DNA from 2 places in the Micromonospora sp. NPDC047187 genome. Region 2 is predicted to be linked to the other one. Evidence: riboswitches for the same ligand, from Rfam matches in the RefSeq annotation. Region 2 holds a riboswitch; the other holds the start of a gene.
What was found. Region 2 has a riboswitch for cyclic di-AMP ahead of ABZ794_RS11365 (C39 family peptidase). Riboswitches for the same ligand answer to the same signal wherever they lie in the genome.
Positions count from the first base shown of each region.

Region 1 (4,878 bases), on a different contig from region 2:
GCCGAGGTGATCGCCGGAGAGGTCGACCACCACCCGGCCGCCGTTCGCGCCGAGGTCGGCGGCGAAGCGTCGGTACAGGTCGGCCGGTACGAGCCACGGTTCGTTCGGCCCACTGAGGATGCTCACCGAGGCCCGTAGGCCCTCGCCGAGGGCGAGGTTGTACAGCTCGTCGATCTCGTGCCGGCTCAGCGGCTGCCCGGGCACGTCGGCGACCTCCTGCCGGGAGCCGTCGCGGCGATCGTGCACGTACCCGCCGCTGCCGGAGTCACGGACCACCACCTTGAGGTCCACGCCCTCGCTGACCAGCAGCGGCTCCAGCACCTGGCCGATCTCACCGCCGAGGGCGGCGCAGAGCACCACGTCGACTCCGAGGGAGATCACCATCCGGGCCTGCCAGACGCCCTGCCCGCCAGGGTGCAGGTGCAGCTCGGGGTGGTCGTTGGGCTGGTCCACGGTCACCGTCAGCTGTGGAGTGGGCGCGAATACCATCACGTGCCCGCTCATCGGTCGTCGCCGTTCATGCTGGCCGCCCTCCGGCATCTTCGGAAGATTTTGTACTAACCGACCTTAGTGGCGCAGGTGGTGGCGGGTCGTCGCATCGGCCCGGTCCGCGCGGCGCTGAGGGCCCGGGGCGTTGCCAGCCAGACATCGGTACGGGACGATCGGGCGACCAACGACGGCGGGAGACGGTGTGCTCAGCAGCGATACCTTCAGCTACACCGTCCAGGCCCGGTGCTCACCCGCCGAGGCGGCAGCGTTGCTCAGCGACCTGACCCGGCAGGGCGAGCTGCATCCGCTGATCGTCCGGGTTCGCCGGGTGCCGCCCCGGCCCGGCGCCCAGGCCAGCTACACGATCAACGACCGGTTGGCGGCGGGTCCGCTGCGCTTCCGGACCACCTACCACGCGGACGTGCTGATCAACGAGGCCGACGAGATCGTCATGGTGGCCCGCCAGTGGCCGGCCACCACAGTGCGAAACCACACCCGACTGCGCGCCGAGCCGGACGGCCTGGTCCGCATCGACGTCGAGATCACCCTGACCGCGCCGACGCCGCTGTTCCGGTACGCGTTCCGCCAGGCCCAGGCCGCTCATCTCGCCCTCGCCACCCGGCTGGGCGCCGCCCTCGACCGCACCGGCACCCCCCCAAACCCGGCCTGACCAGCCCCCCGCCCCACCCTGCCCCGCCCCACCCCCTGCGTCGATCTTGCAGTTTCGGTTGTCGATATCGGTGGGATGCCACATGTGTCGGGACAGTAAGTGCAAGATCGCGGGGCAGGGCGGGGCGCGACGTGCTTGGCGGGGGTTGCGTCTAGATCGTTGTTGCGGCGCGATCACGGGTTGTGCGGGCCGCTCGGGTGGCGGGACGCCGGCCCCACGGCTTGTAGGTGGACAGCACCGTCGCGATGACCATCAGGCTGGTCGACACCGCCGGCGCGATGACCAGGTCGGCGCGATCCCGGGCGGGCAGGGCGGCCCCGACCGCTCCGGCGTGACGCAGGTTCGGGGTGAGCAGGAACAGCACCAGCCCGACCATCACCGTGGTCAGCACGAGCTTGACCAGCACCCAGCGGTGGCGCAGCAGGCCCCACGGGGTGAGCAGTGAGCTGGCGACGCCGATCAGCCAGACCAGGACGCTCAGCGGCGCGAACAGCACAGTGCCGACCAGGGCCGTGACCGGATAGACCACCGCCGGGTCGGCGCCCCGCTGAACGGCGATGCCGAGGGTGAGCAGCACCAGGTCGGCGCCGAGCCAGCCGAGCGAGGTGACCAGGTGCAGGGTGAGCAGCGCCTTGCGGGTGCTGGGTCGGATCCGAGGCATACCGCGATGCTGCCCGCCGACCGCTGCCGGGTCGTCCGACGAGCGACGACATCAGGGGTACGCCCGGCGACGTAGCCCGGCCCCGGACGCACGTGATGCCTGTGAGCCACCGGGGTGACTCACAGGCATCACGACGCGTGGGTCAGTAGACCGACAGGTGTACGTGGTTGGTGTGGTCGGTCGACGGGGTGCCGTGCGCCCCGCTGTACGACTTCCACCCGCTGCTGGGCAGCCAGATCTGCCTGTACCAGATCACGTAGAGCACGGCGAGCCGGTCCGCGTTGCGGATGAAGTACGCGGCCAGGTTGTTGCCGTACGTCTTGTCGCCGCCGGTGGCGTCCCCGCCGAAGCCGCCCTTCTGCGCCGCGAAGTCGCAGGCCCGGCCCTTCGGGTGTTCACCGGAGCCGCTGGGGCGGTGGCACGAGACGTACCGGGTGAATCCTGCGGCCTTGGCCTGGTTGAGCGCGTGCAGGGTGCGTGGGGTGATGCAGCCGTTGGCCGGGGTGGGGTCGTTGACGCTGCACGACTCGGAGGGCCAGGAGCCGTCGGAGTTGCGCGGTGCGGCCTTTGCGTTGGCGCTGGAGGTGCCCCGGTTGGAGCCGCCGTCGGCGGTGGTCTGCGGTTTGGGTGTGGTGGCCACGGTCAGGGCCCGTTCGGCCTGCTCCTTGCGCTTGGCCATCACCGCGACCTGCTTGCGCTGTTCGTTGATCTCGCCGTCCAGGGCGATCCGGGTGCGGTTGGCCTTGTCCTTGCTGTTCAGCAGGTCGCGCAGCACCCGGTCTTCGTTGGCCGCCACCGCGTCCAGCGCGGCCGCCCGGTCCATGAAGCCTTCCGGAGTGTTGCTGTTGAGCAGCGCCGACATCGCACCGAGCCGGCCGGTGCGGTAGGCCACCTCGGCGATCTCGCCGACCTTGCCGTTGCGCTGGCCGATCTCGACCTCGATGGTCGTCAGCTGGGTGGCGAGCTGCTTCTGCCGTTGCACGGAGGTGTCCAGGGCGCGCTTCGCGTCCAGGTAGCCCTTGCTGGCCGCCTCGAGTTGGGCGCGCAACGCCGGGGTGCCGCCCTCCTCGTCGGAGTCGGGTGCGGCGGCCCGCAGGCCGGTCGGGGGGGAGGCCGAGGCGGTGCCGGCCGGAAGCGCGACGCCGAGGGCGAACATCGCGACGATCAGTGCCGCCAGTCGGGCGGCGGGTGGTCGTGCTGGTGCCACTGCGCATGTCCTTCCGTCAGCCGCCGACCGGGTTAGCTGACGGGTTCGGGACGGAAGATCCCTACCGCTGACGCGGATACACCCCAGGAACATGGTTCCCCGGTTCGCCCAGTTGGGCGATTAGGCGGCGACCGCCACCGGCGCCGGGAGGGCGCCGCCTGGTGGAGGCCGGGACCGAGCCTACCGGTGCCGATGGGGCCGCTGCAGCCAATGTGACGGACGGTGCGTGCGTCAGCACGGAAAATTACGGCTCCGTCACCATTCGATGGAGCCGCACGCTCCGGAAGCGGCGCCGGGCTCGATCTGCAACGTCGCGTGCTCGATGCGGAAGTCGTCGTGCAGGGCCGTACGCGCCGCGGTGAGCACCGCGCCGACCTCCGCGCCGGGTGCCATGGTCAGGTGAGCGGAGGCCACCTCCATGCCCGAGGTGAGCGTCCAGACGTGCAGGTCGTGCACCTCGACGACACCGGGGACGGCGGCGAGCCGGTCGTGCACGGCGGTCACCTGGAGGTGTTCCGGGGCGGCCTGCACCAGGATGCGGACGGCGGCGCGGGCCAGCCGCCAGGTGCGCGGAAGGATGAACACGCCGATGGCGACCGCGACCAGGGGGTCGGCCCACCACCAGTCGGTGACGGTGATGAGCAGCGCCGCGCCGATGACGCCGAGCGAGCCGAGCAGGTCACCGAGCACCTCCAGGTAGGCGCCCTGGAGGTTGATGCTCTCCCGGGCTCCGGCGCGCAGCAGCGCGAAGGCGGCGATGTTGGCGAGCAGGCCGAGCACGGCCACCGCGAGCATCGGGCCGGCGACGACCTGGTGCGGGTCGCCGAAGCGGCGGATCGCCTCGATCACCACGTAGATCGCGACGCCGGAGAGCAGGACGGCGTTGGCCAGCGCGGCGAGCACCTCGAGTCGGTAGAGCCCGAAGGTGCGCTGCGGGTCGCCGGTGGCCCGCCGGGTCGCCGTGATGGCGGCGAGCGCCATCCCGATGCCGAGCACGTCGGTGAACATGTGCCCGGCGTCGGAGAGCAGGGCGAGCGAGCCGGTGTGCAGGGCGGCCACCGCCTCGACCACCATCAGGGTGGTGAGCAACCCGAATGCCGCCCAGAGTCGACCTCGGTGCTGGTGTGCGGCATTGGCGACGGACCCATGGTGGTGGTCATGACCTGCGCCCACGAGAACCACCTTCCGCCGCTGGTCGGGACCCGGTCAAATGTATGCTCACATCGCTATGTGTGCAAGTGTACGGGCGGCGCCTTGCGCCGGCGGCAGTCCGCGCGCGTCAGCCGGTCGGGTCGATGGTGGTGAGCCGCTGGGTGGCCCGGGAGAGCGCCACGTACAGGGTGCGCACCCCGGCACCCGGATCCGCCCGGATCTCGCTCGGCGCGACCAGCACCACCCCGTCGTACTCCATGCCCTTGGCCTCCAGGCTGGTCACCACCTGCAACCTCGGCGCGCCGAGCGCGCCCAGCCACCCGGCGACCTCGTCCCGGCGGGGGACCGGCGTGATCACCCCGACCGTCCCCTCCACCTCGGCCAGCAGGCCGGCGGCGGCCTCCACTGTCGCGGTCTCCAACCCCGTCGCGGGCACCACCAGCTCCACCGGCTCGACCCCCGTGGAGCGGACGGCGGTCGGCAGCGGCAGGTCCGGGTAGAGCCGACGGATCTCCGCCGCCGCCACCGCGAAGATCTCCGCCGAGTTGCGGTAGTTGGTGGTGAGCGTGAAGTCGTGTCGCTTGCGCCGGCCCAGCGCCTGGTCGCGGGCCCGGGTCAGCTCCTCCGGATCGCCGGTCCACGCGGTCTGCGCGGGGTCGCCCACCACGGTCCAGGAGGCCAGTCGGCCGCGTCGACCGA
Region 1 covers NZ_JBEYUF010000020.1:9,300-14,177, forward strand. Annotated here, with positions in the region: gene ABZ794_RS25465 (PfkB family carbohydrate kinase) at 1-489, opposite strand, end outside; gene ABZ794_RS25470 (SRPBCC family protein) at 692-1,159, shown strand; gene ABZ794_RS25475 (hypothetical protein) at 1,311-1,820, opposite strand; gene ABZ794_RS25480 (hypothetical protein) at 1,963-2,976, opposite strand; cyclic di-AMP (ydaO/yuaA leader) riboswitch at 3,033-3,164, opposite strand; gene ABZ794_RS25485 (cation diffusion facilitator family transporter) at 3,283-4,200, opposite strand; gene ABZ794_RS25490 (AAA family ATPase) at 4,307-4,878, opposite strand, start outside.
Region 1: another riboswitch for cyclic di-AMP. It lies ahead of ABZ794_RS25480 (hypothetical protein); the one in region 2 lies ahead of ABZ794_RS11365 (C39 family peptidase).

Region 2 (4,878 bases):
CGGGACCCCGCAAGCAGCGCCCGCGGCAAGGTCGACGGACCTGCCGACGAGGTCGGTCAGGCCGGCGGGCGATCACCGTACGTCGACCTGCGCTGACAACGTCCACCCTGGTCAACGGGTCGGCGCGGCGCGATCCGACACGCCCGTGGTCGGTGCGCCCGGCTCGGCGCGACGGTAGCGTTGGGGCGTGCTTCCGGTCGCGTTCACCTGTCCGCTGTGGTGGGTGGCGCGCTGGGCGACTCGGGTGCTGACCAGCCTCGCCGTCGTCGCGGCCCTGGCGCTCGGCGCAGGCCCGGCCACGGCCACCACGGCAACACCCGGCCCGGTGCCGACGTCGAGCGCGGTGCCGGCCTCTGTCGCCGCCGGCCCGCTGGCGGCCTCCTGCCGGCACTCCGCGGCACCCGGTGCTGCCCGCCCGGCCGCGGCGATACCGCCGGAGGCCGCCGAGGAGTCCGTCCCGACATGGTCGGTCGACACGCCGGTGGCGCTCCCCGATGATCAGGGCGCCATCGCGGCCGGCGTGCTGCCGGTCCGCGCGGCCGAATTCGGCCGGCTGCCCCTCCTCGACGGTACGAGCGGTCGGGCTTCCCGGGCCCCACCCGGGCGCTGAGCCACCGGGACGACCGTCCCGCCACCGTGCCCTGTCGACCCACCCGCTCCCTGACCCGCCGACCCGTGGCCCACAGTGGCCCGCTGATCGGCGCGGCTCCCCATCGCACTGCTCATCCTCCCCGAGGTGCCGACCATGGAGACAGTCGTCTTCTACCAGTTCGTGACCGAGGTGCCGCGGGCCGCCGCCATCTGGTCGACGCTGTTCCTGCTGACCCTGGGCCTGCTCTCCGTGCTGGCCGCCCGCCCCGAACGGGACCGGCCCACTGACGACCCGCTCCCGGCCGGGCCCACTCCTCGGGAGGTGGCCGCCGCCGAGGCCGTGGACCTGCGCCGCTACGCCGAGGAGGTGGCCGTCGCCGCGGCCGGCGCGGCCACCACCGCCAAGCGGCGGCGTGCCGCCTGGCTGACTGCTCAGGAGCAGCTGGAGCGGGCCTGGATCGGGTACGACGAGGCGGACACCGCAGCGCGTCGCTTCGCTGGCGCCGGTGCGCTGCCCACCCCGCAGACCCCGCACACCCCCGCCGAGTACGCCGCCCGGGAGCGCTATCTGCACCGGGCGGTGATGGCTGCGTACTGGCGGGGGGAGCTGACCATGGCGCAGCTCGGCGACGTGTTCGGGCACCGGCGCGGCTGGGATCCCCGGCGGCACCCGGTCGAGCAGGAGGTGCTGATCAGCCGGGTGGTCCGGGATGCGCGGCTGGCCGACTACCAGGTGGCCGCCGGCCGTGAGCGGGCCGCCTGGCGTGACGCGGAGTTGGCCGCCGAGTCGGCTCGTGCCCTCGCCGAGGAGGCGTACGCGGCGGCGGCCCGGCTCCGCCCGACCCTGGTACCCGCGCGCCGCACGGTGGCCGGGGCGTTGCGTCCCGCCGTCGTGGCACTGTGGCGCCCGGCCCGGGTGGGTTGAGCCCAATCCGTGATGTGAGGCCGGTCACCCAATCGGGAAATCGGACGTCCGACGCGATCGGCGGCATTGATCCCGCGATTGTGGCCGCGTTCTTTGCGGCCTGTCCGGTTGTCGCCCGCAGGCGTCGCCGTAACCGGTTGTCCCATCGAGTCACATCATCGGCAATACGCGCAGAAATTGTCGCGCCAATTGGGGTTTACGCAGGTGAACCTGGCTTGGCAGGGCGTTGAGACGCCAGTAGTGTCGTCCCGTCCGGTGCGGTAACCGATCGCAAGACGCGACGCCGCACCGACCCGCTTAATCGTGATCAACGAACCGGGGACCCACCAGTAAGTCCGGGGTGAATCCGCGAGCCACGGCCCGCGGTAGGGCGTCTTCCCGCCCGAATCCGTCAGCTAACCCGGTAGGCGGTGTCGGAAGGAGTCCCATCCTCGTGCAGCACCTTTCCACCCCTCGGTTGTTCCCTCGCCTCCACGGCGCGGCGGTGCACCCGCTCATCCGTCCAGTGACGGTGAGCTGACCCCCGGGTCATCGCCTTCCCCGCCCGGCCACGCCGGGCGTTCCCCTGAGCGGTTCACCATCCGCGGACCACGGTCCGCGCGCTGGCGCCTGCCCGGATACCGGTCCGGCCCCGGTGTGCCGCTCTCCCCCCGATCCGTGGAGGACCCCGTGAAGCACACCCTGCAGCGTCAGCTCCGCCGCCTCGCCACCGAGCGCCCGTACCAGATCGTCGCCGCCTCCGCCGCGGCCCTCGCGATCGCCACCACCACCGGCGCCCTGCTCACCACTGCCGACGACGCCCCGGCCGGCCAGCGCACCGCGACCACTGTCGCCGAGATGCGCAGCGACGTCGCCGCCTCCCGCGGCGAGGCTCGGGAGGCTTCCCCCTCGGCCAGCGCCGCACCGACCACTGCCGCCCCGGCCACCAGCGCCGCGTCGCCCGCCGCCAAGGCCAGCAGCAACCCGGACCTCACCCGGAAGCCGGAGCGGCCGAAGCCGCCCGCGACCAAGGTGCTCGACTACGACTACGAGGCGCAGAACACCTACTACAACTGCGGCCCGGCGGCCACCCGGAACGCGCTCAGCGCCGCCGGCATCGACCGCACCCAGGAGGAGCTCGGCGCCGAGCTGGGCACCACCGAGATGGGCACCAACTCGGCCGAGGACACCACCCGAGTGCTCAACGCCGAGGTGAAGGGCTCCCCGTACCGGACCCGGATGTTCCCCGGCGCGCCCAGCCCGGCCCAGATGGACCGGCTCCAGGCCGACGTGGTGAAGGCCATCACCGACGGCCGGGGCGTGGTGGCCAACGTCGTCGGCGACGCCACCGACACCGACGGCGGCTGGCACTCCTACGGCGGCGGGCACTACATCGCCGTCGTGGGCTACAAGGACAACGGCCGCACCGTACGCATCGCCGACTCGGCGAACCCGGCCGACCCGTCGTACTGGATCACCACGATCGACCTGGCCAACTGGATCACCAGCCGGGGCTACTCCGCCTGACCCGGGCACGCTGACCGCCGCGGGCGCCGTCCTCCACAAGGGGCCGGCGCCCGCGGCGTCTGTCCGCGTGGTCCCGTCATCGACGGCTCTCGTACCCGACCGTGAACCGTGGGAGACTGCGGCCGTGGTGGAGAAGACGGGTGGTCACGCCGGCCGCAGGCCGGTCCTGCTGCTGCTGCACGGCATGGGAGCGACCGGGGACGTGTGGTTGCCCTGGGCCCCGTACCTCGAGCAGCACTGGCCCGGGCGGTGGCTGGCACCGGACCTCGCCGGCCACGGCTGGGCGTCGCCGCTGCCGTCGTACTCCTTCCCGGGCTTCGCCCAGCAGGTCGCGCAGGCGCTCGCCCCCGACGACCGGTTGGTGGTGCTCGGGCACTCGCTGGGCGGGGTGGTCGGTCTCGCGCTTGCCGCCCGCGACGCCGGAACGCCGGTGGACGCGGTCGTCGGGCTGGGCATCAAGGCACTCTGGTCACCCGCTGAGCTGACCCGCGCCGCCGAAGTCGCCGCCCGCCCGGTGAGCTGGTTCGCCAGCCGCACCGAGGCGGCTCGCCGCTACCTGCGGGTCTCCGGGCTGGCCGGCCTGGTCTCGCCGGACCACCCGGTGGTGGACGCCGGGCTGCGCCAGGTCGACGGCCGGTGGCGCCTCGCCATGGACCCGGCCGCCTTCGCCGTCGGCGAGCCCGACCTGGCCGCGCTGCTCGCGGCGACCGACGTGCCGGTGCTGCTGGCACGCGGGGAGAACGACCCGATGGTCACCGACGAACAGCTCAAGGAGTACGGCGTACCGGTCGCCACGCTGCCCGGCCTCGGGCACAACGCGCACGTGGAGGACCCGGCGGCGGTGCTGGCGCTGCTCGACCCGTACCGCTGAGCGGTCAGGCAGGTGTGGACGCGGTCAGTGTCCCAGCCGGTGCCAGCTCCCGGCGGGCGGCGGTCAGGAACGCCTCGGCGTACGCCTCGGCCGGGAAGTCACCCAGGTAGCGGCGGCGGGTGGCCCAGCGGGCCTCGGCCAGCGGGTCGGTGTCCAGCAGGGCGGTCAGTACCTCGTCCACGTTGGACATGTCCCGGCGCAGCACGTAACCCGACCCGGCCAGCGGGAACCGCTCCACGAACCGGTCACCCTCGTCGCCCATGTCGGTGACCGCGTACGGCTTTCCGGAGTAGAGGAAGTCCGAGATCACGCCGGACACGTCGGAGACCAGCGCGTCGGCGGAGTTGACGCACTCGGTCAGGCTCAGCTCCCGAGCCGCCGCGCCGACCACGTGCTGGCGGCCGGTGCGGGCCCGGTCGGCGACGAGCAGCTCGGTCAGGCGGCCCAGTTGGCGGGCCGACGCCGGGTTCTGCCTGGTGTACGGGTGGGCTCGCAGGATCACCGTCGCGCCGCGCTCCAACAGCCGGCGCAGCAGGCTCTCGGCCACCGGCAGCGAGCAGTAGTCGGCGTCGGCGTGGTGCCCGGTCCAGGTCGGCGTGTAGAGCACGGTCGGGTGCGCCAACCCTCGCGCGGGCTCCGGGCGCACCTCGATCGACTCGACCTGTGGGCGACCCACCACCACGAACTTGTCCGCCGGGATCTGCACTCCGGCGCGGGCGTACCGGTCGATCGCCGCCTGCCCGGCCACGAAGATCCGGTCGAAGATCCCCGACACCGGGTTGGCGCTCGGCGCCTTGTCGCTGTCGCCGTGGTGCAGCTGGATGTGGGTGAGCTGGGTGAAGCGGACGCAGTGGCTGTTCTTCGCACCGTGGTTGACGTAGAACGCCGCCCGCAGGCTCGGCACCAACGCCTCGTCCATCGCCCCCAGGGTGGGGCAGTAGACCACCGGCGCGTCGGTGGCCGCCGCGATCGGGGCCAGGAACTC
Region 2 covers NZ_JBEYUF010000005.1:65,285-70,162, forward strand. Annotated here, with positions in the region: gene ABZ794_RS11350 (acyltransferase) at 1-96, shown strand, start outside; gene ABZ794_RS11355 (hypothetical protein) at 188-610, shown strand; gene ABZ794_RS11360 (hypothetical protein) at 746-1,516, shown strand; cyclic di-AMP (ydaO/yuaA leader) riboswitch at 1,801-1,941, shown strand; gene ABZ794_RS11365 (C39 family peptidase) at 2,174-3,022, shown strand; gene ABZ794_RS11370 (alpha/beta fold hydrolase) at 3,147-3,893, shown strand; gene ABZ794_RS11375 (CDP-glycerol glycerophosphotransferase family protein) at 3,898-4,878, opposite strand, start outside.